One region of the Paenibacillus sp. LT-B23 genome, then DNA from elsewhere that is predicted to be linked to it. Evidence: riboswitches for the same ligand, from Rfam matches in the RefSeq annotation. Region 1 holds a riboswitch; each other region holds the start of a gene.

Evidence for each region. Region 1 has a riboswitch for cobalamin ahead of ACWXW9_RS11790 (ABC transporter substrate-binding protein). Riboswitches for the same ligand answer to the same signal wherever they lie in the genome.
Region 2: it holds a riboswitch for cobalamin, as region 1 does, so the genes downstream of both, ACWXW9_RS02960 (hypothetical protein) here and ACWXW9_RS11790 (ABC transporter substrate-binding protein) in region 1, are expected to answer to the same signal.
Region 3: it holds a riboswitch for cobalamin, as region 1 does, so the genes downstream of both, metE (5-methyltetrahydropteroyltriglutamate--homocysteine S-methyltransferase) here and ACWXW9_RS11790 (ABC transporter substrate-binding protein) in region 1, are expected to answer to the same signal.
Region 4: it holds a riboswitch for cobalamin, as region 1 does, so the genes downstream of both, ACWXW9_RS04225 (ABC transporter substrate-binding protein) here and ACWXW9_RS11790 (ABC transporter substrate-binding protein) in region 1, are expected to answer to the same signal.

What each region holds. Positions count from the first base shown of each region.
Region 1 is NZ_JBSQBM010000008.1:84,359-91,735, reverse strand. It holds gene ACWXW9_RS11815 (Cof-type HAD-IIB family hydrolase) at 1-51, opposite strand, end outside; gene lplA (lipoate--protein ligase) at 214-1,215, opposite strand; gene cobD (threonine-phosphate decarboxylase CobD) at 1,379-2,482, shown strand; gene cbiB (adenosylcobinamide-phosphate synthase CbiB) at 2,472-3,443, shown strand; gene ACWXW9_RS11795 (histidine phosphatase family protein) at 3,485-4,255, shown strand; cobalamin riboswitch at 4,380-4,572, shown strand; gene ACWXW9_RS11790 (ABC transporter substrate-binding protein) at 4,779-5,783, shown strand; gene ACWXW9_RS11785 (FecCD family ABC transporter permease) at 5,780-6,826, shown strand; gene ACWXW9_RS11780 (ABC transporter ATP-binding protein) at 6,823-7,377, shown strand, end outside.
Region 2 is NZ_JBSQBM010000002.1:56,696-64,072, forward strand. It holds gene ACWXW9_RS02940 (precorrin-8X methylmutase) at 1-618, opposite strand, end outside; gene cobK (precorrin-6A reductase) at 766-1,545, opposite strand; gene ACWXW9_RS02950 (sirohydrochlorin chelatase) at 1,542-2,657, opposite strand; gene cobJ (precorrin-3B C(17)-methyltransferase) at 2,753-4,588, opposite strand; gene ACWXW9_RS02960 (hypothetical protein) at 4,717-4,941, opposite strand; cobalamin riboswitch at 4,903-5,086, opposite strand; gene ACWXW9_RS02965 (LOG family protein) at 5,144-5,698, opposite strand; gene ACWXW9_RS02970 (uroporphyrinogen-III synthase) at 5,870-6,715, opposite strand; gene ACWXW9_RS02975 (GerAB/ArcD/ProY family transporter) at 6,818-7,377, opposite strand, start outside.
Region 3 is NZ_JBSQBM010000002.1:89,910-97,286, forward strand. It holds gene ACWXW9_RS03095 (AbrB/MazE/SpoVT family DNA-binding domain-containing protein) at 1-203, shown strand, start outside; gene ACWXW9_RS03100 (anaerobic ribonucleoside triphosphate reductase) at 498-2,447, shown strand; gene nrdG (anaerobic ribonucleoside-triphosphate reductase activating protein) at 2,444-2,941, shown strand; cobalamin riboswitch at 3,233-3,428, shown strand; gene metE (5-methyltetrahydropteroyltriglutamate--homocysteine S-methyltransferase) at 3,589-5,907, shown strand; gene ACWXW9_RS03115 (DUF6985 domain-containing protein) at 5,963-6,496, opposite strand; gene ACWXW9_RS03120 (PadR family transcriptional regulator) at 6,887-7,216, shown strand; gene ACWXW9_RS03125 (DUF1700 domain-containing protein) at 7,209-7,377, shown strand, end outside.
Region 4 is NZ_JBSQBM010000002.1:346,256-353,632, forward strand. It holds gene ACWXW9_RS04205 (ABC transporter ATP-binding protein) at 1-369, opposite strand, end outside; gene ACWXW9_RS04210 (ATP-binding cassette domain-containing protein) at 366-1,334, opposite strand; gene nikC (nickel transporter permease) at 1,331-2,146, opposite strand; gene nikB (nickel ABC transporter permease) at 2,162-3,091, opposite strand; gene ACWXW9_RS04225 (ABC transporter substrate-binding protein) at 3,107-4,690, opposite strand; cobalamin riboswitch at 4,898-5,098, opposite strand; gene ACWXW9_RS04230 (hypothetical protein) at 5,765-6,355, shown strand; gene ACWXW9_RS04235 (hypothetical protein) at 6,686-7,377, shown strand, end outside.

The DNA of each region.
Region 1 (7,377 bases):
TTGGTCGTTAATGAGTGTATCATCAATATCAATGGCAATTAATTTATACATATCGGTATTCTCTCCTTTATCTCTATCATGGGGCAATGTCCAAATTGTATCTTACAATATTCAAAATGACAATATCACAATGAAAAAGGGACGACTCCTTTAAGAGCCTGTCCCCTTATAACCACTGAAGAATTGGATTGAATCAATGGGAAAAAGTGGATGTTAGTCTTCCAAAAATACGAGTCCTACAAAATCGTCCAGCTCAATATTTCCGAAATAATGCTTCAAATCAAGAGAGGACAAGGCTTGACGAACCTCATTTTCATCGTAGCGTTTGCTGCGCAGAATATTTTCAATATCAGCGACGTCACCCACACCGAAGAAATCGCCGTAGATTTTAATATCACGGATGTGGCCTTCCTTGAGATCCATGCGGATATCAATAATGCCGACCGGAAATTTACGTGTGTGCTTGATATTGCTTTCAGGGGATTGACCGTAGTTCCAGTCCCACGATTGGTAGCGTTCAGCGGAAATTTCATGGATTTTGGCCCAGTCGGCATCGGTTAGCTTATATTGGGGTACCTGATCCAGCTCTGCATCGAATATGTAACGCAGCAGCTCCTCGCGGAATTGCTCAATGGTCATCTCACGGTCCATTAGCTCGCTGATGTTAGCGACGCGGCTACGGACAGATTTAGTACTTTTGGATTTAAACTTTTCGGGATTGGCATGCAGTGATGCGGCCACATTGTCCAGGTTCAGGTTAAACATCAATGTACCGTGGCTGAACATGCGTCCGCGCGTGGCAAATTGGGCGTTCCCTGAAATTTTGCGCTCACCGACCTGAAGATCGTTGCGTCCGGTCATTTCGGCTTCCACACCCATTTGGCGCAGGGCGTCAATGACAGGCTGTGTGAATTTGAGGAAATTATGAAAGGACTCCCCGTTATCCTTGGTAATGAAGCTGAAATTTAAATTACCGAGGTCATGATATACAGCCCCGCCACCGGACAGACGACGAACGACTTGAATGTTGTTATCTCTGACAAACTCGGCGTTGATTTCTTCAATGGTATTTTGATGCTTGCCTATAATAATAGAAGGCTGGTTAATGTAAAACAGCAGATAGCTGTCGTCCAGCGGAAGATGCTTGAGTGCGTACTCCTCAATGGCAAGATTAATGGCTGGATCGTGTATGCCCTGGTTGTCGATGAACAGCATGTCCATTCCTCCGTATATATAAACTGTGTAGTTTTATGTGTACCTCCTTCTATTGTAACCCAAGTGAGCGATGTACACAAAAGCTCATTTGCATTGACGCGACGCGAAAAGCAGCCCCATAATGGAGCTAATGATTCAGAACGGCCGGAAAGGATGATAGGCAATGATAGAGGTTTACGGTCACGGTGGGGACAGGGAGACGGCTGCGGCGACATTCGGCGGGGCGGTTGCGGATTTTGTGGATTTTAGCGCGAACATTAATCCGCTGGGTCCGCCACCGGAGGTGCTTGAGGTGCTGCAAAGCGCGTTGGACACTGTGGTTCGCTATCCAGACCCTGGACACCGGAATTTTAAAAATATGCTGGCGCGGCGACTTCATGTTCCACCAGAGTCGCTGAGTATCGGAAACGGTGCGGCTGAGAGCATGGCGTTGCTGTTACTGGGACTGGCTCCCAAGCGTGTGGGCACGGTGGAGCCGTGCTTTTCGGAATATGCCGAGCTGGCAGGCAAATTTGGAGCCGAGGTAAGGAGGGTGTACGGCAAGGCCTCGCTTCAATGGAAGGCGGATGTGGAGGACATACTCCAGCTCATGGAGCAGGTGGATGTTCTGTTTCTCGGTCAGCCGAATAATCCGAACGGTGTGCAATACGGCGATCAGGAGCTGCGCGAGCTGGCAGAGGCGGCGGGAAAAACGGACACCGTGCTGGTGGTGGATGAAGCGTTTATTGATTTTATCCCGCAGGAGCGGCAAATTTCACTATTGCCTGTGCTGGATCGGTATCCCCATGTGATTTTGATCCGGTCGATGACGAAATTTTATGCGATTCCGGGCTTGCGCTTGGGCTATGCGATTGCTCATCCGGACTACATCCGGCGAATGACCGCCAAGCAGGTGACCTGGAGCGTGAACGGAATGGCGTTGCTGGCCGGAGAGGCGTGTTTGCGGAGCGGTGAGGCGTACGAGCGCCGCACGCAGGAGCTGATTGCTACGGAGCGTAGCCGTCTGCTGACCGCTTTGGCGGAATGGGGTTGCGGTGTCATCCCCGGTGAAGCGAATTACGTGCTGGCACGGGCACCGGGGACGTGGAGCGCATCGGCCATTCAACAGGCGCTTGGACAGCGCGGGATTCTTATACGTAGCTGTGCCATGTACCCGGGGCTAACGGCGAGCCATTTTCGAATTGCAGTCAAGGACACGGAAGCCAACGGCATGCTATTGTCTGTATTGGGTGAAGTGCTGGAGGAGGAACGGCGGCGTGACAGTTAGCTTGATCATGATGGCTGCATATCTTCTGGACAGGCTGATCGGCGATCCGAGGTGGTTGCCACATCCGGTCATCGGCATGGGACATGCCATTTCTGCCTTGGAAAAGGCGATTCGCCACCGGGTTCACAGTGACCGTGGTTTGAAACGCGCTGGCTTGCTGCTGCCACTAATTGTGGTGGGCGGCTCCTTCGCGTTTGGCTGGACGTTACTGCGCTTGCTTGCCTGGATTCATCCGTGGCTGTCTGTCGGAGCGGAAATTGTGCTGATCGCAACCACAATTGCTTCCAAAGGACTAAAGGACGCCGGAATGGCAGTGTATCGCGAATTAAAGGCGGGTGATCTGCCTGCGGCACGCCGGGAACTGGGAATGATCGTCGGGCGGGATACGCAGCAGCTCGATGAGCCTGAGATTGCGCGCGGTACCGTCGAAACGGTGGCTGAAAACATCGTGGACGCGATTATTTCCCCGCTTTTTTATGCCCTGATCGGGGGAGCACCATTAGCGTTGGCTTATCGTGCCGTGAATACCCTCGATTCCATGGTTGGCTACAAAAATGAAAAGTATCTGCAATTGGGCTGGGCCTCGGCACGTCTGGATGATGTCGCTAATTTCATTCCGGCACGCCTGACAGCGGGGATGCTGGTAGTAGCGGCGTGGGTTTATCGGCATGATGCTGGACGTAGCTGGCGTACGGTAAGGCGAGATGCGCGGCTGCATCCCAGTCCAAACAGCGGCTTTCCGGAATCAGCAGTTGCAGGTGCACTGGGGATTCGCCTCGGAGGTTATAATGTATATCATGGCGTGCGCTCCTTTCGCGCATATATGGGAGAGCTGGTGCGACCGATGGAGCCGGATGATATCCGGCATACGATCCGGCTGATGTTTGCCGTGTCCAGCATGTTTGCGGGATTGTGTCTGTTCGTGTCCGCCGGATGCTATGCACTGGGGTGGATACAGTGAAGCGTGACACACCGAACGCTGCCAATAGAGCAGGAAGCGATATGACCTTGAAGCATTATTTTACAGAACATCAGCAGTGGGACTTGGAACTTGTGCTGGTGCGTCACGGCACTACCTTATGGAACAGGGAACGTCGATACCTGGGGCACTCCGATTTGGGATTGCTACCGGGAGCAGAGCAAGAATTAGAGCCTTTGCGGGAAAAATTACAGAGGCATTCCTTTGCCCGAATCTATTGCAGTGACTTGATACGTTGTCGTCAGACCTTGCAGATCATTTTGCCGGAATCGGAACTGGGACCAGAGCTTGGAGAGGGAGCCCACTTTGAATTGAAACCGGAATCACGGTTGGAACTGACATCCAAATGGGAGTCTGAACGTTTCCTTTCTAATAGTTCCGTTAGGTCTGCCATCATGGAACCACGTCTGAGAGAGCTTCATTTTGGGGAATGGGATGGAAAAACGTATGACATGCTCAAGGATGTGGCGTTGTATCGAGCGTGGATTGATGAGCCGCAGCGAATTACGCCGCCGGGGGGAGAGCCTTGGACAGACTTTGTGAACCGCCTCGATGAATTCCTAGACTCTTTGTATGAGTGGCGTAAAATGATGGATGTTCAGAAAACAGGCATGTCTGGTGTTCCACCTTCTGTTCTGGTCGTCACGCATGGTGGAGTGATTCGTCAGTTGGCTTGTATGCTGGTACCGGATCATGACTTTTGGAGTCTGAATCCGAAGCCGGGAGCGGCAATTACGATTCGGTTGAGGCTGGGAGAGCGACACCAGTGGATAGGAGAGGTGCTTTCTTTTTAGGTCAGATAGGGGCAGGTGAACAGGCAATTTGGGTTGTAAGCCAGTCTTTTTTAACCTATAATCATCAAGTAAAAGAACGGCTTGACCAACACTACATCAAATATCCAGCAGACGAGGTCGGCGCAGCGGGATGAAACCCTCGGGTTCTTTCCGGTGCGCTGTTAAAAGGGAAGCCGGTGTGAATCCGGCGCGGTCCCGCCACTGTAAATGGAAAAATGCCAGCCAGCCCAGCTATATGTGCCCAAAGCACATGAAGGAGCAACAGGCTGTCGCATGTTTCTGTAAGTCAGGATACCTGCCCGTCCGCCTGTCACCATAGTCCTTCGAGGAAAGGATGACGTGTTCGCAGTGACTGTCCATGCGGAAGAAACTGCCGCCTGCATATGAGCTGCGCTAACGTGACCCCTGTATCCTTATCTGAGGATGCAGGGGTTTTTTGAAAGGAAAAAAAGGCTGGATTTAGCAGATATCGGATGATGTTCAAGTGACGCTCTTAAAGAATTTATATGGAGGGGTGTAAATCATGGCAGGGAATAAAATAAAGGTCTGGACAACAGGCTTATTGACTCTGGTCTTGGCGGTTGTGCTGAGTGCATGTGGAGCTAACGGAAAGAACGCTGAAAATAAAGGGGATCTAGTCTCACAGCAACCGGGACAGACAGCAGCCGCCCAGGAGCCTCCGGGCAAAACGGTCTACCCGTTGACCATTAAGGATGCGACCGGGCAGGACTTTACGTTCAAAAAAGCGCCGGACAAAATCGTTTCCGTCTCCCCGGCTGAAACCGAGGCGCTGTTCGCCATTGGACTGGATAAGGAAATTGTCGGCGTATCCGACTATTCCGATTACCCGGAAGCGGCTACGAAGAAGCCCAAAGTGGGCGGTATTATGAAGCCGAATGAAGAGGCGATCATCGCCGCGAATCCCGAAGTCGTTTTTGCAGGAATATCGCTCAGTGAGCAGGCGACGACCAAGCTGCGTGACCTGGGAATCATGATTTTTAAAACCGAGCCGAAAACGCTTGAAGATGTCATGGCTAATATTGAACTATATGGGAAAATCACCGACCATCAGAAAGAAGCGAGAGCGGTAACCGACAAGATGAGAGCAGATGTAGCGGAAGTAAAAAACGGTGTTAAAAATATCGGTAAAGGGCAGAAGCTGAGAGTATACGTCGAATTTTCACCCGGTTGGACAGTCGGCAAGGGCGAGTTTATGGACGAGCTGATTTCTTTGGCGGGCGGGGAAAATGTCGCTGCAACCCAAAAGGGCTGGTACCAGATCAGTGAGGAAAATATTATTGCGGCCAATCCGGACGTCATTTTATACAGCAAAAATGTCAAGGACGACAAAACAGGCCAAACGCTCGGCGATATCATCAAAGCCCGCAGTGGATGGGATCAAATATCGGCTGTTCGTCTCAACCGGGTGTTTGCCGTGGATGATAATCTGATCAGTCGTCCGGGTCCGCGCGTAACGGAAGGTCTCAAGGAAGTGGCCAAGGGCGTGTATCCTGAAATTTTCAAATGAATCGTAGACTGATTGGCTTTGGAGGGGCAGGTCTTGCTTTATTGCTGCTGACGCTGCTGCTTTGTCTTGGCATCGGCTCGGCCAAGCTTCCCGTCAGCCAAATCGCGGGTATTCTGGTCAACCATCTGCCGTGGTTAGGTGAGACGATTACACCGGATTGGAATACATCCACAGAGCAGATTATTTTGAAGGTCAGACTGCCGCGTGTGTTACTGGGTATGCTGGTAGGCGCAGCGCTTGCGCTGGCGGGAGCCGGATTTCAGGGTGTGCTGCGCAATCCGCTGGCTGATCCTTACACGCTGGGGGTATCCTCGGGTGCTTCGGTAGGGGCAGCAGTGCTGATTTATTGGGGGCTTCAATTTTCGTTTGTAGGCGTATGGACACTGCCGCTGGTGGCGTTTACGACCGGAATGCTGACGTTGTGGATGGTGCTGACACTGGCGAGGGAAGGCGGCAAAATTCCGACGCAAAGCCTTATTTTATCGGGCGTGGTGATGCAATCTTTTTTGGGAGCCGTCGTTTCCTTTCTGACAGCCATGTCCAGGGAGACGGTCAATGAAATATTGTACTGGACAATGGGAAGCCTCAGTCTGCGCGGCTGGTCGTATACAGGCATCCTTTTGCCTTATGTGGTCATTGGGCTGGTGTTTCTGTGGAACCGGGCACGAGTGCTGAACATTCTGGCCTTGGGTGAACGTCAGGCGGCTCATATGGGGGTTAATGTAGATGCAACGAAGTTATCTGTTCTGATCATATCCACGCTGCTGACAGCCGCGGCTGTCTCGGTATGCGGAGTGATTGGCTTTGTGGGACTTGTTGTACCGCATATCATCCGTTTGGTGACGGGTCCCGACTATCGGATGATTGTTCCGTTATCCGCGCTGGGCGGGGCTATTTTTATGGCTTGGGCCGATACTGCGGCACGTACGCTACTGGCTCCGACCGAAATTCCACTTGGTGTTATGACCGCCTTTGTCGGTGCACCGTTCTTCGCATATCTCCTGTACCGGAACAAGAAGCTGCGCAGGGGGGGATTGCTGTGAAGGAAGCAAATGGACCACAGGCATCGCGAGTCCGGGCGTTGGAGATTGCCAGTCTGACTCGTGATTTTGGGGAATTCCATGCGTTAAAAAATATAAGCTGGAGCGTAGACGAAGGAGATTGGTGGGGCATTATCGGCCCGAACGGGAGTGGAAAGTCGACGTTGCTGCATCTGCTTTCCGGTGTGGATCACGCGACTTCGGGAAACGTTCTTGTATATGGTAAAAAGGTCAGTAGCTATGGCAGAAAAGAGCTTTCCCGTCTTGTAGCTGTGCTCCAGCAGGAGGGGCTCCCCCCGGTGGGTTACACGGTAAGGGAAGTTGTGGAAATGGGACGCTTTCCCCATCAGGACTGGTTTGGTAGAGAAAAGGTGGATAAGGAAAAAGGGATGGACCCGGGAATCATTACGGATCGTGTGCTGGAGAGGCTGGATCTTACCGACTTGGCGGACAGGTCGTTAGACCGTTTGAGCGGGGGACAGCGGCAGCGCGTGGCTTTGGCGAAGGTGATGGTGCAGGAGCCACAGATTTTGCTGCTGGATGAGCCTACAACC
Region 2 (7,377 bases), on a different contig from region 1:
ATTCAATGCCGCCACGACGATGGTACTGCCACCCTTGCGCCCAATATTCGTAATGAACGGAATATCCAGCTTGCGCAGCTCGTCCTTCGATTCTGCCGCCGATACGAAGCCGACAGGCATTCCGATAATCAGGCCTGGCTTGGCCGCTCCTTCTTTCACCAGACGAATCAGCTCCAGCAACGCTGTCGGCGCATTACCAATCGCATAGATACCGCCTTCACCTGCCTGAATCGCTTTGCGCATCGAAATAATGGCGCGTGTCGTATTCAGTCTTTTTGCTTCCTCCATCACGTCCGGGTCCGAAATGTACACATGCACATCTCCGCCAAACTGACGGATACGATCCTTGCTCAGACCAGCCTGAATCATTTGCACGTCAGCAACGACCTGCTGCCCTGCGCGAATGGCTGCAACCCCGGCTTCAATCGCTTTCGGATGAAACACCATGCTGCGGCCCAGCTCAAAATCAGCAGACGCGTGAATCACACGTTGTACGACTGGATATTGCGCTTCTGTAAAAGGATGCTCTCCCAGTTCTTCCGTGATCATCTCGAAGCTTTTGCCCTCAATCTCCTGCGGCTGCACCGTTAACGGTTTGAAATCTGTTTTAAAATCCATCGTTTCGACTACTCCTTTATGGAAAATTAGTTTATATACGCATTTTAAGATGACTATATTTTAAATACACGTCAGAAAAAGTTCTGGATTTATCGGATTGACTGGGTTGTTAATTACCTGGCTCGATCAGATTCACAGGGTCATAGTTCAGATCGAAGGGTCCACTTTGGTTGTGCGCAGTGCGTCGATCACTCCGTCAAAATGATCAAATACGGTGCCAAATTCCACTTCCGGTCTGGAAATCAAAATGACATGAATCCCCAGCTCCAGCGCAGATTGAACCTTCTCATCTACGGCTCCCGTGCGTCCGCTTTCCTTGGTGACCATTACCATCGTGCCGAAATGCTTGTACAATGCTTCGTTCATCTCGCGGGAAAAAGGTCCCTGCATGGCGATAATATTTTTTTGCTCCATGCCCAGCTCGCCGCATTTCTCCATATTGTCCAGACGCGGGAGCATGCGGGCAACCAAACGAATCTCCGGATCTCCGAGCAAATGCTTGGTGAACGTGCCGAGCGTCTTGCTGCCTGTCGTAAGCATTACAGAGCCTTTGAGCTGCTTCGCTTCCAATGCGGCTTCCTCATAGGAAGGTACGATGTGAAGTAACGAATGATTGTCATACACCAGCCCTGCCCGCTCATAGCGAACATAAGGAACCCCAGACTCGCGGGCGGCTGTCATGGCATTCGCATGTGCTTCTTCTGCAAAAGGATGACTGGCATCAACGATAGCCTGTACTCCCTGTTCCCGAACCACTGCTGCCATTTCATCGGCTGTCATTCGGCCTGTACGTACGTCCAGCCCCACTTCGGACAGGCTCGCTGCCGCGCTTTCTGTTACGACGGAGGCCAATACTTTGAAGCCGTTGTCACGGATTTGCAGCGCCAGTTCCCGAGCATCGCTCGTTCCGCATAGCATGAATATCATGAGCCCTTCACCTGCCCGCTGCCAGAAATGCCGCTCCCGTTCACCACAGACGGTGTATGTGAATGATCGTGGTGGTGTTCATGATCATGGTCATCATGGCTGTGCGCATGTACATGCTCATGCACGTGCTCGTGGTTGTGATCATGTGAGTGTTCCTCATGATGATGATCGTGTCCATGTGCATGGTGGTCATGATGGTGATGATCATGATGGTGATCGTGATGATCGTGGTCATGTCCGTGATCGTGATCATGGTCGTGGTGATGATGGTGGTGCTCCTGCGCCTCCAGACGGAACTGGCAGTTATCGCAATTGGCCATCACCTTGCCAACCAAGCCTTCGTTGGCACGCTCCAGCACTAGCTCGACCAATTGTGGATGGAACCCAAAATATCCGCCCATTTCCACGTGTAATTCAGGATGAGACTCCGCAAATTCCTCCGTCATTTCTCCGATACGCTTAATCAGCACACCCGTGAATAGAAAGTATGGAAGCACGATGATTTTTTTGGCACCTAGACGTAGACAACGCTCCAAGCCATCTGGAAATGAGGGTTGTGTCACACCGATAAAGCTGCTCTCCACCCACGTATACGGGAGTTTTTCCCACAGCATACGGGTAATTTTGAAAAAGTCGCTGTTCGCATCCGGATCGCTGCTTCCGCGTCCCAGCACCAGCACAGCCGTTTCTTCATCCGTCACCTCGGCAGAAGCCTCCACAGCGCTATCCATACCGGCTGGAACCGCAACCGGACGGGCCTCTTTCAAGCGGCTTTGCAGAATACTGACAATTTTTTCGTGAACGCCAATCGGACGTCCATATACAAATTCCACCTGAGGATATTTAGCCTTCGCACGATCAATCGCCATCGGAATATCAATTTTGGCATGTCCCGCCGCGAACAGAATAATCGGAACAAGCACGACCCGCGTCGCCCCTTGTTCCACACATGCCTGCACACCCTCAGCAATGCTGGGCCGTGTCAGCTCCAAAAAACAGGTTTCCACACACATATCCGGCACGCGATCTGCCACCGCCTGTGCAAATTCCAGCAGCTCCCGGTTACCCTCCGGGTCCCGACTTCCATGTCCAACCAACAATATTGCATTCACTACTGTATTTTCCTCCTCATCAAAATAGGGATGACCTGCAAGACGCCCTATTTTATCTATATGCTTACATCCATAAAAACAGGCTTTCTAGCCCATTAATCGCCACAGACGGCATTCACTTCCACTATTGCAGGCGCATCTTCATGCCGAAAACCCGCTACCACGCCTACACGCTTGAAAAATTTATGGAAACGCTCGTTTGGATGTCCTTTTTCCTTATATTCAGCGATGACGTTCTCAACGATATCCGTAATCTGATCCCCCGGAATGCCCTCTGCCACAGGTTGAGCAGCATGAGCGTTGCGGCCAAATTTTTTGCCGCCGAGGAAAAGATCGTATCCGCCCTTGCGATAGACAATTCCGATATCCTCCAGCACCGCTCCATAGCAGGCCATACCGCAGCCGTTCAAAGCAATGCTCGTTTCCTTGGGTGCCTGTAATCCGCCCAGTACAACCTGTAGATGCTCTGCCACAGGCACAGCGTCATCCTTCTCCATATTGCAGAAGTCGCACGCCTTCACCTTAAACACATCGCCAATCGGCATCACGATGAATCGTTCATCCCGCAGCCGCCCTACCAGCTCCTCCGGGTCCGCGCACGGCACGCGTAGCACGATCTGGTGATCCGGCGTGTACTCCAGCTCGCCTTCATCACCCGCTACCTCCGCGAGCAGCGCCATCTGGCGAGCGGTGAACTTCTTGTTTCCCACGCCGGGGGAAACGCCCACCTCAAACAGCGCAGGCTTGCCAAAGCTGCCTGTCGCTGTCCCGGCCGTAGCCGCCGCTCCGGCCACGGCTGCCGTTCCGGCGGCGCTCACGGCGGGCGCTTGCCCGTTCCAGCGCGCGCTGGCTTCGCCCGGCAGCTTGCCGCCCGCAGCGAGGCGGCTCAGCGCCTCCGCTGCCAGCGATGCCGGGGCCGCCCCGGCTTGCGCCGCAGGCGCGGCCTGCACGACAGCCACCGCTTGCGGGCGTGCCTGCGTTGCCACCGCAGCAGCGCCGCTCGCGGAAGGCGCGGGCGCGGTCCCGCCAGCACCCGCAGAGGCTGGCACTGTGGGTGCTGCGCCTGCCTGCGACGCATTCAGCGCGCGATCCTCTTGTGCGCCCAACGACCACGGCTCCGCTTCCGTGCGGAGCCGCTGATGCGGCTTGAGCGCCTGCTCGGTCGCACCCAACGTATACTTGCGCTGATACCCGCGCGGCGTCACGATCAGACCGTCATACACCATCGTCGAAGAATTGCCGATGATGACGGTCGTCAGCATACCGATATCATGGTTCAGCATGTCCTCCAGCGTCGTCACTACGACTTGCTGACGGTCACGGTAAGCACTCTTGACCAGCCCTACCGGAGTCTGCGGATCACGGTAGCGCAGCAAAATGGACTGCGTCTCAACTATCTGGCGTGTACGCCGACCACTGCGCGGATTGTACAGTGCAATGACAAAATCCGCCGAAGCTGCCGCTTCTACACGTTTCACAATCGTTTCCCAAGGGGTCAAATGGTCACTCAGACTGATCGTGCATGCATCATGCATGACGGGCGCACCCAACAGCGAAGCACAGGACTGAATCGCCGATATTCCCGGCACGACTTCTACCTCAACCCCGTCCTCACGACGCCAGCCCTTTTGTATCAGCACTTCGTACACTAGCCCGGCCATGCCATATACGCCTGCGTCTCCACTGGAAATGACGGCTACCTTCTTGCCCATCTCCGCCTGTCGAACCGCCTCCTGCGCACGGCTCACTTCCTCTGTCATGCCTGTGCGCACAATCTCCTGTCCGTTCAACAACGGACGGATCAGATCCACATAGGTGTTGTAGCCGATTATGACCTCACTCTCGGCCAGCGCGTCCAGCGCTCGTTTTGTGATATGTTCCATATCCCCCGGTCCGAATCCAATCACGAGCAATTTTCCTAATGGGCTCATCGTTATCCTCCTTCTTAAATCTAGGCTATGTTTTCCACACTTCTATCTATTTCACTTATATATGGACATCCTGTAACTCAAAAAAACCCATCCTGCCCGGATGGGTTTCCTATGTACGCATCGTATCATCAGACGGACACAGCATAAGAAGACACTTCTTGTCTTCCGCCATCGTGCCGTTGCTTTCCATCTGCCTGTTCACGCTTGAAACGCTTCTGCACGTTCAGATCCACGCAAACCTGCAACCAACATGGAAAAAGCAGCGTGCGCCTGATTTCCTGATTTCGTACACCCATCCTCTCCGCGAAGGTTAACGGTGCATACAGATCAAGGTAGGTCTCCTGGCTCGGCATCAACAGATTTTTTCGTCTTCCCCGTTTTCTCACGAGTGACGTCTGAAAAAATCCTCTTCCTTACAGTGGCGGGACCGCTCGGGACTTGCACCCGATTCCCTGTTACCCTTCGCTATCACAAAGGCACCTTGTCTGTCCGCTATTTGATTATGGGTCTTATCATAACCTTGGCTCAATCAGTTGCGCAAGCATGAAAAACGCTTTATTTCAAGTTCTCTGCCTTATTTTTTAACATATGCAACAATTCGTCCGGGTCCGCAGAGATACTCAGCAGCGTTGGATGGTCAACTCCGGTAAAGCCCTCCTGCACACTATGACGCACCATTTCCGCCAACGGGTCAAAATATCCGTTCACATTCAGCAGCCCGATGGGCTTGCGATGAATGCCGATTTGCGCCCAGCACAGTGCCTCGAATAGCTCCTCAAATGTTCCCAATCCGCCCGGAAGGGCAATGAATGCGTCAGCCTTTTCGCTCATCACCGCTTTGCGTTCATGCATGCTCGCCACCTCAATAAATTCGGTAACTCCCCGGTGAATAATCTCTGCATCGAATAACAGGGTCGGCATAATCCCGGTGACCTGACCGCCCCCGGCCAGCATCGCATCTGCGACCTCACCCATCAGCCCCTTGCTGGAGCCTCCATAGATTAAACGGACACGGTGTCTCACCATAGCCTCTCCAAGCTTGCCTGCCTCCTGAAGATATACCGATGAATGTCCGGGTCTGGACCCGGCAAATACACAAATGGAATTCATAACGTCTCAGCTCCTGTTCTGGTATCCCGCATCGAGGCTTTTTCATTATATTAAATAAATATTTTCGCTATAACAAAAACTTCTGTCGATGCATTTCCAACAAAAAAAGATAAAGACCCTGTAGGCCCTTATCTTCATTTTACCCTTTATCGCAAGGATATGGGTTAGTTTTCAGTTCACAACTTCGAGACCGCAGCCGTGCGCCGAAGCGCTATGCTCAAAATATCTTCCCAGCTCCACCATCATCGCGCCCATACGTTCCTCCACTGGAAACACGATCCGTTCGATCCCTTCCTCCAAAATGGACTGCGCCGTCACCTTGCCTACCGACACAGCGATCACATCATGGCGAAAAGCTTCCAGCACGTCTTCCATCTGGTTCTGTTCCCTCGCATATTGAGCCAAAAAGCGGATCTGCGGACCGCTAGTGAACGTAACTGCATCCACATTGCGGTTCAGGATATCCTGTAGCAATGCTTGCAAATTTGCCTCCTCCGGCGGAATATGCTTATAGGGAAGCACCTGCCGGGTAACTGCGCCTTGCTCGTCCAGCCACTTCACCAGCCGGGGGGCCGGATCACCATGTAGCTGCAGCAGCACTTCCTTCCCCTTCAGATCGTACGGAGCAAAAGCCTGCATCAACCCGGTCAAGCTTCCGTCCTCGTCCCGTACAGCGGGCGTGAAGCCGCGCTTTTTGAGTCCATTGACCGTTTTGTAGCCCCGCGCTGCAATGTTCGAGGAATGTAACAGCTCCATAATCTGTTCGGCCACACCCATATCCTCTGCCATATCGAACAGCGCATCCAGCCCCATGCCTGTCGTAAAAATGTTCCAGTCCGGCGGCTGCTTCACCCACGATACAATAGCGTTACGCAGCTCGATATCGTCCAGAAAAACCGTGCCCTGGGCCGGACGCTGCACCGGCTCGCCTCCCATTTTTGTAACCAGCAGCGCCATTTCGTCTGCTTTACGGGGACCAGCAAGGGCAACTCTCTTGCCTGCCATGCGTTGGGCCATTCTGTTTCCCCCCCTTGTAGAAATCGTACTCCTTTCTACCAAGTATACAATTAAGGGGCTAAAAGACAAATAAGAATTACTTTTCCGATAGATGTAGTAAGCTTATAAATCGGCTTGTCTTTCTCGACTTCCCTGCTGGCTCCCCTGTTTCCTCTTATCCTGCTCACCGCCAGATGGCTCATCACCGTCATTTTGTTCTTTACTTTTGGGCCTGATCACCAGCCATAGCACAAAGGGCATAAGCACAAAGAAAATAATCATAACCACGGTCCATTCCCGGCTAAAGTCATAGATTTGGACAATGTTGGAGAACAGCATAAAGGAACAGACATACCCCAACAAACCGACCGGCCATACAATCAAACTCCCCCAGGCAGGAGCAAACATGCGCTTTACAGTTAAACTGATAACGTACAGATCGAACCCCATTTTCGTAAGCAAGGTTGGCACGGTAAGAGCAGCTACAAACAAATCGAACCGATCCAGAAAATCCGTTAGCTGCAATTGACGTACCAATTCATACGTAGGATAAAACAGCCGTGACAAAATGGGAATACCGGTTATCAGCTCTGTCAGCATCACAATCATGATCATAAAAACAGTTCCTGTCAGATGTCCAAGCCACGCACTGCGGGGATTGTAATTTCGTCCGGAAATCACAA
Region 3 (7,377 bases), on a different contig from region 1:
AAGCCATCCAGGCTCAAGAACATACCAAGCCGATTCGTAACCATACAACCTGGCAGCCCAAGCAATCCAGAGTGCAGCAAGGAGAAATGGTAAAAAAGCTCCGTAAGCTGATTCAGGAACATCCCAACCTGCCACAAAAGGTATATGCCGAAATGCTCGATATCTCACAAGGCCGGGTGTCCCAATTAAAAAAACTGCTTTAAATTATCCATCAATTTATTATCAATATATCCAGATCCAATGGACCTGCCATCATATCGTTTCGTCAAATATTCGATCGCCAGGTGTAGAGTAAGGAGCGTATTCGCAGATGTGTTCCTGACTTTTCACCTGGCCTCTTTGTGCTTTCTCTCCACTTTTGATGTGACAATAATCACATACTCTCTCTTCATCCATATATACAATATATAGACTGAAACAATTGGTTAGTACACGATATCGTCAATATATTGTTTTTGGGAGAATAATATATATTTTACTATATGGAGGGTTTTGCGATGAAGGTGTTGGAGGAACATCAATTATACGACATCGGCGAACGGGTCATTGGGGCACAGGATTTGGACATGCTACGGGAGAATGCAAATTTGAATGGAGAATCGTTCAGCGGCAAAATGAGCAAGCTCGGTTCCGAGTACGCCAAGTGGTATGCACGCCTGCGTGTGCTTCCGTCTGAACTGACGGATGCGGTTGACCGTGGATATGTATATGTTCACGATTTGGACCAATATGCGCTCGGGACTACGAACTGTATCTTTATTCCTTTTGGTCGCTTGTTGCAAGACGGTTTTAATACAGGCAACGGCTCTGTGCGCACACCGCAAACCATTATGTCTGCTATGGCACTGGTGGCCATCATATTCCAGTCTCAGCAAAACAGCCAATTTGGAGGCGTTTCTGCTAATAAAATAGATTGGGATCTCGCTCCATTCGTGGCCCGGTCTTTCCGCAAGCATCTGCGTAAGGGACTCCGCCTGTTCGGAGAAGAAATAGAGCCCGCTCTGCCTGATGACGAATTACATATAGCCAACAGCCTATTACATGAGGTCTGCCCTCGTTCATACGCATTCGCACGTGAAGAAACGGAGACGGAGACCCGCCAGGCCGCTGAATCCCTTATTCATAACCTGAATACCATGAGCAGTCGGGCAGGTGGACAAATCCCGTTCACCTCACTGAATTACGGGATGTGTACTTCTGCTGAGGGGCGGCTTGTTACACAATCATTGCTGGAGGCCACTATCCGTGGCTTGGGCAGTGGAGAAACCCCTATTTTTCCACAGCATATTTTCCAATGCAAAAAAGGAATCAATCAGGCCGAAGGGGATATCAACTATGACTTGTTCCTGCGGGCAGTAGAATGCTCCAGCAAACGTATGTATCCCAATTTTGTCAATGTGGATGCTACCTTCAACCTGCCCTATTACCGTGCAGATGATCCGGATACCATTATTGCAACAATGGGCTGCCGTACCCGCACCATTGCTGACCGTTTCGGCAGAAACCGTCAGAGCGGCAAGGGTAATCTCTCATTCAATACGATTAATCTGGTGCGTCTTGGCATTGAATACGGCATTTGCACAGGCAAGCGCAAGGCACCTGACCGGGATGACTTTGATATCAGACTGGAAGAGGTTATGCGTATTGCCGTGGACGGACTGATCCATCGCTATCATATACAGACCAGCCAGCCGGCCAAGGCCTCAGACTTTATGATGCGCGAAGGGGTATGGGAAGGCGGAGAAAAGCTGGAGCCGGATGAACAGGTAGGTAGCGTACTCAAGCACGGTACGCTTTCCATCGGATTTATCGGATTAGCTGAGTGTATGAAGGCACTGTACGGCAAACACCACGGGGAGGATGACGCTGTATACCGCGAGGCGCAGCGAATCATCGCTTCCATGCGTGTCTACTGCGATCGGATGAGTGAATTGCATAACCTGAACATTACGCTGTTCGCTACGCCTGCCGAGGGTCTATCCGGTAAATTCACGTTGCTGGATCAGCGGGATTTCGGTGTCATTCCCGGTGTGAATGATCGTGAATATTACACGAATTCTTTTCACATTCCTGTGTATTACACGCTTCCGGCTGCCCGTAAAATCAGCCTCGAAGCCCCATTTCATAACCTGTGCAACGCTGGCGCGATTTCGTACATTGAGCTGGATGGCAATGCGCGGAATAACCCGGAGGCGTTTCTTAAAATTGTACAATATGCGCTTCATCAAAACATTGGGTACTTCTCCATTAATCATCCCGTAGATCGCTGCCCGGAATGCGGCTACGAGGGCATTATCGGGACAAGCTGTCCCCATTGCGGTGCTGATGAGGAACATACGCATTTTCAGCGCTTGCGCCGGGTAACCGGATATCTGACAGGTGATTATACCGTCCGGTTCAACGCCGCAAAACAAGCCGAGGTACGTGACCGGGTGAAGCATCGGTGAATTTATGCGGCTACATTCCGGAATCTCTGAACGAAGGACACGGCCTGCGCACCGTTGTGTTCATTAGCGGTTGCCGCCATGCCTGCCCCGGCTGCTTCAATCCGGCATCTTGGAGCTTCCGTTCAGGCGAACCGTTCACACCGGAACGGCAGCAGGAGGTTATCCGTGACATCGCCGATAATCCATTGCTGGACGGGTTAACCCTTTGCGGCGGAGACCCCTTTTTCTCAGCAGCGGAATGCTCGCAGTTTGTGCGCGACTTTCGCGCAGCCTGCCCTGACCGAACCGTGTGGGCCTATACGGGCTTCGTCTACGAAGAACTGCTTACGGATCAGGCCCGGCGGGAATTGGCACTGCTGTGCGATGTGATTGTGGACGGTCCCTTTGTAGAACAGCAAAAGGATCTGACCCTTCCCTTCCGAGGCAGCCGCAATCAGCGACTGGTTGATGTTAAGGCCAGCATTCTGGCAGGATCTATCGTTACATTAGCCTGAGGCGATGTTATACTCGCATGAGTTGTTATGCCTTAAGACGAGTCCTTTCCCTATGGGAGGACTTGTCTTTTTTTTGCGTGTAATTGACAAGGGCGGTGCTTCAAGGTGCTTCAGATCGGGAACACGGGATAACGTACTGATGAGCAGAACGCTTTTAATAAACCTAAATGTGCTTCCATGAACTTAATCGTTTCATTGCAGGTTCAAACGGAGTTTCTATTGCGCATCCTGCAAGTTTCACTTATGATGGTGAACAAGTATACGAGTGCATAATTATTCGTCATACCATAATCGCATAGCTTGGAGATAGGTGTCTGTTCTATTCAGTTCAGGCTTAAAAGGGAAGCTGGTGCAAGTCCGGCGCGGTCCCGCCACTGTAAACGGGGAATTTTCAGCTGTTGATACACCCACTGGTCCACAGACCGGGAAGGAGCGCTGAAAGTCATGATCCGTAAGTCAGGAGACCTGCCTATTTCAACAACATCGCAAGTACCTACGGGAGATAGGGAGGTGTTAAGAGCAGTCGCCGATTTTTCATTTTTTAAAAACCGGAGGCATTCTTTCCCCTACTCATTTTTAACCCCGGGGAGGAATGTCTTTTTTTGTACGCAAAAATAAACTGGCCACCAGCCTGGGAGGAAAAGTACATGTCATTTACCGAATTGCCTGAATTGCCCGGCTTGATCAGCAGTAACCTGGGATATCCGCGTATCGGCGGGAACCGGGAATGGAAGAAAGCGCTGGAACGCTTCTGGAACGGCAGCATGGATGAAAGCGAATTGCATATCGAGATGAAACGATTGCGTTTGGAGCATCTGAGCAAGCAGCGTGACAAGGGAATTGATCGAATTCCAGTCGGAGACTTTTCCTATTACGATCACATGCTGGATACATCCGTGATGTTCGGTCTGGTGCCGGAACGGTTCAACTACAGTCCCGATGGGCCTGTTCCTTTGTCCGTCTATTTCGGAATAGCCCGTGGACAAAAGGGTGCCACCGCTAGTGAAATGACCAAATGGCTGAATACCAATTACCACTACATCGTACCGGAATTGGCGAATGCAACTCCGGTGTTCACCGAGAATAAGCCTTTGCAGGCTTATCGTGAAGCGAAACAGGAACTAGGCATTGAAGGTAAACCCGTCATGATCGGTCCTTATTCGTTCGTTGCCCTGTCCAAAGGCTATGATCGTAAGGATTTGACCGCCATTGTACGAAGCTTCCTGCCACTGTACACCCGCGTCCTGTCTGAGCTGGCTGCGGAAGGCGTTCAGTGGGTGCAGGTGGATGAGCCTGTCCTGACCACCTCATTCCCGGCAGAGGATTTGGACATTATTCAGGAGGCTTATGAAGCCTTGGCCGAGGCTGCTCCATCCTTAAATATCGTGCTGCAAACCTACTTTGGCAGTCTGGATCATTATGAGCACCTGTCCACGCTCCCGGTACAGGGATTAGGTCTGGATTTTGTACATGATGATGGCGAAAACCTTCAACATGTGCTCCGGCATGGCTTCCCTGCGGGCAAAACGCTGGCCGCTGGCGTTATTGACGGGCGCAATATATGGCGCTCCGATCTGAACGCCGTGGCTGCGCTACTTGGACAACTGGCAGAACAGACACCCGCCGCCCAGCTCATCGTGCAGCCATCATGCAGTCTGCTGCATGTGCCGGTCAGTCTGGAAGCAGAGCATAAGCTGGACCCAGAGCTGGTGCAAGCACTGGCCTTTGCCGATGAAAAGCTGGAAGAAATCGCAGCTTTGACCGCTGCGCTTGGCAAACGCAAACCCTCGGCACTTGCCAAGCTTGAGCAGAGTGCGGACGCGGTAGCTCGCTTCAACAGCTCGGCGGCACGAGTACAGACCGCGGCCGATATGGCGGCTCTACTGGCGAAAGAGCCGCAGTCACGTAGCGTTCCCTTCGCTGAGCGTCGTGTGATTCAGCAGGACAAGTTGAAGCTGCCTCCACTGCCTACCACGACGATTGGCAGTTTCCCGCAAACGGCTGAGGTTCGCAAAGCCCGCCTGCACTATCGCAGAGGGGAATGGTCTGCCGAGCAGTACCGGACATTCATTCAGCAGCAAATCAAGGAATGGATTGATATTCAGGAGGACATTGGCATTGATGTGCTTGTACACGGGGAATTTGAGCGGACCGACATGGTTGAGTTTTTTGGCGAAAAGCTGAAAGGCTTTGCCTTTACACAAAACGGGTGGGTGCAGTCCTACGGCTCCCGTTGTGTCAAGCCACCGATTATATACGGAGACGTGTCGTTCGATCAACCGATGACCGTGGAAGAAACGGCCTTCGCCCAATCGTTGACCTCCAAGCCAGTCAAAGGGATGCTGACAGGTCCGGTAACGATTTTGAACTGGTCCTTCGAACGGAATGATATTCCTCGCAGTCAGGTTGCTTTACAGTTAGCACTGGCTCTGCGGGCTGAGGTAGAAGCACTGGAACAAGCGGGGATTGGCATGATTCAGGTGGATGAACCGGCGATCCGTGAAGGGCTTCCACTGAAAAAGGAACAGCAGCGGGCCTATCTGGAGTGGGCGGTTCAAGCCTTCCTTGTGACCACTGCCACTGTCGAACCCGCCACCCAAATCCATACGCATATGTGCTATTCCGAATTTCAGGATATGATCCAATCCATCTCCGATATGGATGCCGACGTTATTTCTATTGAAACCTCTCGAAGCCACGGAGAACTGATTGTCAGCTTTGAGGATCAGGTGTATGACAAAGGCATTGGTCTGGGCGTATACGATATCCACAGTCCGCGCATTCCCGATGTATCGGAAATGCTGAGTATGATCCAGCGTGCCCTGCGCGTACTGCCTTCCGATTTATTTTGGGTCAATCCAGACTGCGGCCTGAAAACCCGCACCAAGGATGAATCTGTAGCTGCATTGCGGCAAATGGTGCTGGCCGCTCAAGCTGCCAGAGATTCGTTGACTGTATCCAGCTAATTTCTATACCTGTCCCCTTCCTGGCCCTTTTATCCCTGCAAGCCGGAAGGGGATTCTATTCCAAATCATATAATGTATAAGCTCCTTGAATATGCTCGGGTTGTCCCTGCTTCAGATGTACACCCAAGCCATGCTCTCTATCCCATGAACAGCTAAAATTCAAGTACAGCTCATCCTCTTCTGATGAGTCAGGAACCAGTATAGACACGAGCTGTAGCCGTTCCAGTAATTGTGCCGAATCCTTCACGCAGGGCGCATATTCATCCGGATTTTCTCCCCACGAGATATAAGCGTTCCGGTACTTTTCTACTATACCTGCATAGTAATGATGTATCGCTTCCAGCACATGAGGGTGAATGTCGGACCCATGTGCCATATATTGCTCCCATGTCTTTTTTTGATCCTGCTTAGGCTCTCTTATGGCCTGCGCTTCTTCCTCGGAATCGGCGGATACCATAAACTCTATCTCCACCTCCGACTTCTGTCCGCAAAAATGGAGTTGTATCGCACCCCGAAGCACGATTTCCTCCGATACATCCCAAGTCTCATCATCCTGATCCAGCTCCATATACCAGCGTTCCCAATTCATCCTTTGCCCCATCCTTTTCATAAGAAATGATCTTCAACTCTATGGATCCTTTTATTTTACAATTTAACATCCTAATGGATGAAATTAAAGCGGGCTCCTTTACGCAAATTTCCCCAAAATTCGGCGTATTTCTAAATAATACTACTTTTTTCAACAGTATTCGCTATCTCATTGACTCTAAAAGCAAAAGAAAACTCCTGAAATGAGCCCGTAGATTTATTTTTTAAAATTTTAGTACCTTGCATTAATCAGTACATGATGTTAAATTATACCTGACTACTGATTTATGATTAGTACCTGAACTAATTTATGCTCAAGCACACATTTCTTCCCGATACTCCAAACGACACCTATGAAGCAATGATAACATCCAGGAAGGGAGCACCGCTCGTGAATGTGAACATCCAATTCAAAAAAGGGGTGCTGGAACTGTGCGTTCTTGTTTTAATTGGGCGCAGGGACCGTTACGGCTACGAATTGGCTCAGGCCGTCTCCCGTCATATCGAAGTAGCCGAAGGAGCTTTATATCCGCTGCTTCGCCGTCTGGTATCAGAGGGATACTGTACAACTTATTTACAGGAATCGACTGAGGGACCCCCGCGTAAATATTATCGGCTGACTGATGCAGGCAGCAATTACACAAGAATACTTACACGGGAATGGAATGAATTTGTCCATCATGTCGCAAGCCTACTGGAGGAAGGAAATCCCGATGAATAGAAAACAGTTTCTTACAGAGGTGGAGCAACGTCTCTCCCCTCTCCCCGCAGAGGAACGTAATGAGCTGCTTGGTGATTTAAGTCAGCATTTTGACTATGGGTTGGTGAATGGAAAAAGCGAGGCCGAAATTGCCAATGAACTGGGCAACCCCGAGGATATCG
Region 4 (7,377 bases), on a different contig from region 1:
GGGAAAATAGTTGCGGATCGGCTCCTCCAAAATATCTCGGATCGTCATGCGAGGATGCAGCGAGGAAGACGAGTCCTGCGCGACTAGCTGAATTCGTTTGTACAGATGGATATCCTTTATCCTCCCAGTGTGAATCGGCTGGTCATCCAGCCAAATCTCACCCGAAGTCAACGGTTCCAGTCTCAGAATACATTTTGCCAGCGTACTCTTGCCGCTTCCGCTTTCACCGACCAATCCCAGACACTCTCCACGTTGCAGCTCCAGACTCACCTGCTTCACAGCCTGTTCGGTATCCTGCGTCTTGGACCAGCCCTTTCTCCGTCTGCGGACAGGATAGGCTTTGGTCACTTGCTTTAATTCCAGTATCATTCGCGCATCCTTCCTTCCGGGCTCATCTCCAGTACACGATCCGCCACACGGCTCACACCCTGACGATCATGAGAAATTAGCAAAATGGTGAGATCGAAGTCCTCTCTCAACTGTTGGAACAATGCCAGAACCTTATCCCGGTTGATAACATCCAGCGCCGTGGTAGGCTCGTCGGCAATAAAAAGGCGCGGACCGGAGCTTAGCATCGCAGCCAGCAGTACCCTTTGACACATCCCTCCGCTTAATTCAAAAGGGTATGAGGACAAAATATGCTCGGGATCTGCAAACCCGACCTTCCTCAATAAAGAGCACAGATAAGCCTCCTGCGCTTGAGTAACGCGGCCTCTGGCCATCTGTGCAATCCAGCTCAGCATCTGCCGCACCTGGGGCAACAAGCCCTGAGGGAGGGCTTGCTGCGGTGCAGCAAGGGAGGGAGCGGCATCCGCATGCCCCTTCTGGTCGGGTGGCATCCAGCGCCGCCCGTGCAGTCTGAGCGTGTCCGTCAGTTGTGTGCGGACGGTACGGATTGGATTCAACCCGCTCAGCGATTGTTGAATGAGCAAGGCAATGTCCTCGCGGCGCAGCCTTTGCCAGCGCCGTTCATCGAACGGGACGATATCCTCCCCGTTGTAGTACATATGCCCCTGCGTAACGCCGATCCCCGGCTCCAGCATGCCTGAGATTGCGTGCGCGGTCAGACTCTTGCCGCATCCGCTCGGCCCGGTCAAGGCCACAATTTCCCCCGGATACACGGAAAAGCTGACATCCCGGAGCAACGGTTGATGTCCGCTTATCCGCATTGTTTCCCCATTCGCGCCTGGTTTTCTACCCGCGCCCACACCTGTTGCTGCGCCAATATGTGTACCCGCTCCTGTGCCTATGCGACATATCTCCAGATGTTCCACGTGCAACATTGGCTTGCGTCCTGCCATATTTCCTTTCATCTGTCCTGTCCCATCCTTCATTCTGCCGCCCCCTTTTCCGAGAATCGGTCTCCCAGAAGCTGGCACGCAAGCACAAACAGCATAATCGCCAAGCCCGGAAAAATCATGACATGCGGCGCCACCTGAAAATACGACGTCGCATCATGCAGCATCACGCCCCACTCCGGCTTAGGCGGCTGTACACCCAGCCCAAGAAAGGAAAGTCCGGCAACCATAAGCACCACTCGCCCGATGTCCCAGACTGCATACACAAGCAGCTGTGGCAGCACCTGCGGCAATACATAACGTCTCAGCACGCGTACATGTGAATTACCGGATAAACGGGCATATCGGACATAGTCCTCCTGACAGGCTTTTTGAACAAGGGTGCGAATATACCGAACATATCCCGCCCACCGTACCGCAATAATCGCTAAGGTCATGTTTACAAAGCCCGGACCCAAGATACCCACAATCGCCACCGTCAAAATGATATCGGGAAAAGCCAGCACGCCGTCAATGACCCGCATGACTAGCTGATCCACACGCCCGCGCACATAGCCAATGAGCAAGCCTATCGGCAAACTGATGCAGAGTGTGGCTGCTGTAATCGCACAGGCAATCAGTACGCTTGTCCGAATGCCGTAAATCAGCCGTGACAGTACATCCCGACCCAGATGATCCGTACCAAATGGATATTTCCGACTAGGTGGTGCCAAACGGTTCAGAAGGTCCACATCAAGAGGATCATGAGGAGCAACCCATGGAGCCAGTACCCCGAGCAGCACAATCAGGCCCAGCAGCACTCCTCCTGTCAGTATGCTCCCTTTGAAGGACAGCCGCATGTTTTTCATTTTCAACTTCCTCCCCTAACGCAAACGCAACCTTGGATCTACAGCCGCCTGGACCACATCTACCAAACACTGAACACCTACGATTAAAAATGCAGCAAAAATAACATACCCCTGTATCACTGGATAATCCCGCTGCGTAATCGCATCTATAAAATACTTGCCCAAACCCGGCCATGAAAAAATCGTCTCTACGATGACATTGCCCGCCAGCATAAATGACAGATTCGTGCCTAACAGCGTGATGATCGGCAAAATCGCATGCCTGAATATCTCAAAAAACAGAATATGCTTGCGGGAAAAGCCTCGGGCCTTCGCCGCCTTCACAAAATTCCGGTCACCCAGCTCCAGCATTTGGGCACGCAGCACACGGGCTTGCACAGCCCCCAAACCTGCCCCAAGGGTCAGCGCTGGCAGTACCAAATGAGTCCAATCCTCACGACCCATGGACGGGAGCCAGCCCAAACGAACGGAAAACAGGTAAATCAGCAGAAAGCCAAGCCAAAAAGAGGGAATGGACGATCCGAGCAGTGCAAACAGCCTTCCCAGACGATCGAGCCAACCGCTGGATTTTACCGAGGCGGCCAGTCCCATTCCAAGAGTCAGCAACGTCATGACGGCAAAGCCCGCCGAGGCCAGCTCCACGGTAGCGGGCAGTCTGTTCCACAGCTCGGTTAGCACCGACTCCTTGGATACATAGGAGGTGCCCCAATGCCCTGTGAACACATCCCGCAGCCAGTTCACATACTGAATATGGAGCGGCTCGCTCAAGCCCAGCTCCTTACGCAGCGCCGTCAACGCCTCCTCAGAGGCAGGCACATTATGCGCGGTGAGCAGAATGGTAGCAGGGTCGCCGGGAGCCAGCCTCATCAGCACAAACGTCAGCGTGGATACAACAAACACAATGATGACCAGTTGCGCCACGCGTTCCAGAATAAAACGAATCATAGGGTATGTAGCCCGTTATTCCGCAATATCGGATTGCACCGTAATGTAGTAATACTCAATCGGATGCGGCGTGAAGCCCTTTACCCCTTTTTTCGCCCCAAATACATTGTCCGGATGAACAATGAACGACTGCGGCAAATCCGTATTAATGATATCCAGCGCTTGCAGTGTCACAGCATTACGTTGCGCTGTATCCTTCGCCAGCTTCAAGCTGCCAAGAAGGTTCTCCAGCGGTTTGGAACTATAACGGCTTACATTGGCTTCGCTTTTAGAGGAATAAAACATGTCCATAAAATATTGCGGCTCCCCCGTATGGGCAGTCAGCACGCTGTACATGGCAAAATCCCAATCGTTTTTGGTCAGTGCCTCGTCGATATTTTCCACCTTGCGGATCTTCACCTGGATGCCCTCTTTTAACAGCTGGCTCTGAATCACCTCAGCCATCACCGAAAGCTCTGGACGCTGAGGAAAGGTCAGCAATGTAACTTCGAACGGCTTGCCTTGCTTGGTCCATGTGCCTTGGGCATCCTTCTTCCAGCCATCCTTCGTCAATAGCTGCTCGGGCGTTCCGTCCAGCGCTTTACGTTCCACCTTGCCGAAGGGGAGAATGCTTGGAAATGGGCTGCTTGCCTCCGTACCATAGCCTCTCATGATCGCACTCACAATGGATGCACGTGGTATCAGGCTGTCCACTACTTTGCGGTTCGCGGCATCCTTGAACACAGGCGACTCCATGTTATACACGATCATATGCGTGCGCAAAGAGGGAGCCGACAGCACTTGCAGCTTATCGTTCTTTTTCAATACCTCTGCGTTATCCACCGGAATATCGGTCGCTACATCTACTTCGCCGGATTGCAGCGCCAGCAGGCGTGAATTGCCGTCCGTAATGAACTTCATCGTTGCTGCTGCCAGCCGTGCCTTCTCGCCCCAATATTCGTCATAACGCTCTACGACCAAGGACTGATCCTTGTTGAACGCTTTAATTTTAAAAGCACCTGTCATCGCAGGGTAGCTCTGCTCATCTTTCATGGACGCTACATCCAACACAATCGTCGACGGATCAGCCAGATTGGACACCAGCGCTGAATTGGGCTGGTTTGTCGTGATTTTCAACGCCAGCGGCCCAGTTACGTCAATTGACTTTACGTCTAGTAAATCCTTCGCCAGATGGCTTTTCTCAATGGAGCGCAGCAGGGAAGCTTTTACACTTTCCGCGTCCATACTCTTTCCATCATGAAAAGTGACCTTATCCTGCAAGCTGAATGTCCAGACTGTGGGACTGTCCTGCTTCCATTCCTTTGCCAGCCAAGCCACTGGCTCCAGCTTTTCATTCAAACGGACAAGTGTCTCACCTGCGCCGGACCGCATGACATCCCAGCTATTGTCTCCGTGCGGGTCAACGCCTGACGGCTTCCACGTATACGCCATCACCAGCTTTTTGTCCGTTGTGGACTGTTGTGCGGATGTGTTTTCGCCCTTGTCGGAGCTGTCCGCCGTCTTATTAGTTGTGGAGCATCCCGCAAGAGCCATAACTGCCAGTAGCAGCATCACCCCTGTACATATGGACCATGAACGCTTTTTACAATTGCTTATCATCTTATTTATCCCCCTCTATCTTGTCATTCACAAATACCTAACGCAAAAAAAAGCATCCCGGACCGCCTGATCAGCAGTCAGAAATGCTTTCATTATAAAATGCCAAAGCTCACCTCAAAGCACCTCTAATCATAGAAGGGATCGGATCGGTTTCAGACATTCCGTAAGCAGCACGCCCAACCACCTCCCCAGCATCCCGTGGGTCTGACAGTGATGTTAAAACAGGCAGGTCTCCTGACTTCAGGCGTATCTTTCAGGCCTTCCCGGTTCTTCACAGTTCCAGTGGCTATTCCGAAAGCTACAGCAATTCCCTGCTGATGCCTGTATACAGTGGCGGGTCCGTGTCGGAATCTACCGAACTTCCCTTTTAAGTGAGGACGCACAACAGCCATCTACATGATCTCAACGAAACCCTGTAGATAGAAAGTCCGGCTCACACCTGTTTTCTTCCTTTATTCTTTTTCATTACGATTTAGGACTATCTTATTTTGTTGTTACAGGCTTGTCAACAAATGTCGCATAATATTTTAAATTTTAATGATACAGCAGGGATCAAGGTTGTGGCTTTGCTTTGCGTACACACCATTCACGTGCTAAAATTAGGTATAGAGATACCCATCGTGTCTGTATACTTAAAGAGCTTTCGCCACTACCAACGGCAAAGACTCTTAGGAATTGAAAGGCTGTGGATCACCACCACGGCGCGTTGCATAACTAAACGTTAATGCAAACGAAACCCACCGTTAGGCGTCTAACCTAATTACGCGGTGGGTTTTTGCTTGTTCTGAAATTTTTTATACACCCCTTCCTACAGCTCTAACAATTCCCTTCTAGTAGATTATCAAGCCCCTGATATTCATTTGAGGAAAACCTTCAGCTTCTTGGCCCTTGCTAAACTATCAATTCCACCGTCATAAGGCTGTCAATAAATGTCGTACATATCCGACTAATGGACTCTTGCAGACACAAAATATAGATAAATATATTCATATATACCATTAAAAGGTTGACATATTTTGTAAGCTCACTTATGCTATCTATGGATTTACAAATATTTCAAGGAGGCGATTTGTTATGAAGGTAAAGTTTCTTCCTCAAGCAATTCTGGCTACAACGTTATTCATCTCGTGGGGAATCGTTAGTCCAGCAATCTCCCATGCTGAGAAAGGAGAAAAAATCCCTGACCAAATGTTAGCGGGTACAATCATCCAATATGATGAGAACAATAACATGGTTGTAGTAGAAAAAGGAACTCCTGTTCCTGAACCACAAAAATCTCTAGCTGCTATTGCCCCACTCACTGCTGAACAACAAATTGAGCTAGAAAAAGAAGAAGCAATGATTAAGGAAATCAAAGAAGAAGCCAAATCACTGCCGGTATATCATATTGATAACCCTGACCCTCAGCCTGGTTTAAAAGTAATTTATGATGGTGAAGGTTATATCAAAGATATTATCTTGCCTGATCAAAAGGAAAATGCGATTACTACTAATAATGTTTCACTTCAGGCATTACCACGCGGAACACGCAAAGCACCAGGATCTTATACATACGGGGCACATAATAATGAAATCGTCATTACCGGAACATCGAGCGGCAAGTCCAAGGCACAGGAAGAGGGACAAACTTTACGGACTCTACTGGCGAAAACTCCAATTCACTAAAAAGAGGCGACTGTGCAACAAAAGGAGCTATTGATAATCCCGAGTTTGGAACAAAGATCTCTGTAAGAAATATTGACAATAATAATGTTCATGACTTCACTAAGGCCGACAATGGGAGTCTGCCAGATGCTGTTATTGATATTTGGAAAACTGGCGTGCAAGATTTAGGCTTGACATGGAGTTCGTCTCTCTCATTTTCTGGGAGATATTTTTATGCATTCTAATATCTTTATATTGAAGAAAGGATAGGGCCTACGCCCTGTCCTTTTCCCTATTTAAATTACCAATATTCAATTAGTAAATCCCTCATTTCAGAAAGGATGTATCCCTTTGAAAACAAGCGACTTTCGCTTACTTATATTTTTCTTACTTGTTCCAGCTCTATTGTCTGCCTGCTCTCCAACTTCTGCTCCATCAGTAGAATCCGTCCCATCCAAACAAGTTCAATCAGGTGAAAAAACAGCTCCGGTCGGACAAGGCCAATATCTATCTATGACCTATACTGAATATGTGAATGGGAAAAATACAGATAAAGGTATGGTTATGCGGGTTATGACGTATGATTTGAGCAGCAAAAAAATGACCAAGCTGGCCGATGTTCCTTATACCTCTCAATATCCACTTTCTGTAGTGTCATTACCTGATCACAAGATTTACTACTCTGCTGATGTTGACGATAAGGGAGATCAGTTATTTTCGTACGATTTGAATTCAAAAAAAACCGAGCAACTTTCCGGAAATTTGTTTGCCATTAATCGTATAGTGCCAACGACTCCAGAAGGTCCACTTGTTCTAGCTGCTGTAAAAAAAGGAGAGCGTACACTTAAAACTATTTTCTACAATAAATCAACTCATAAAATGCAATTTATGAACGATGAAAACCAAGATAAACACACCTGGTCCATAGCCTACAATCCTGCGAAAAAAGCAATTTACAATACACAGTTTTCAGAGAAGGAGCAAGATAAACAGTCAGATATTGCATCAAAAAAAAATACGTTTACAACGCCAACAGACTACAA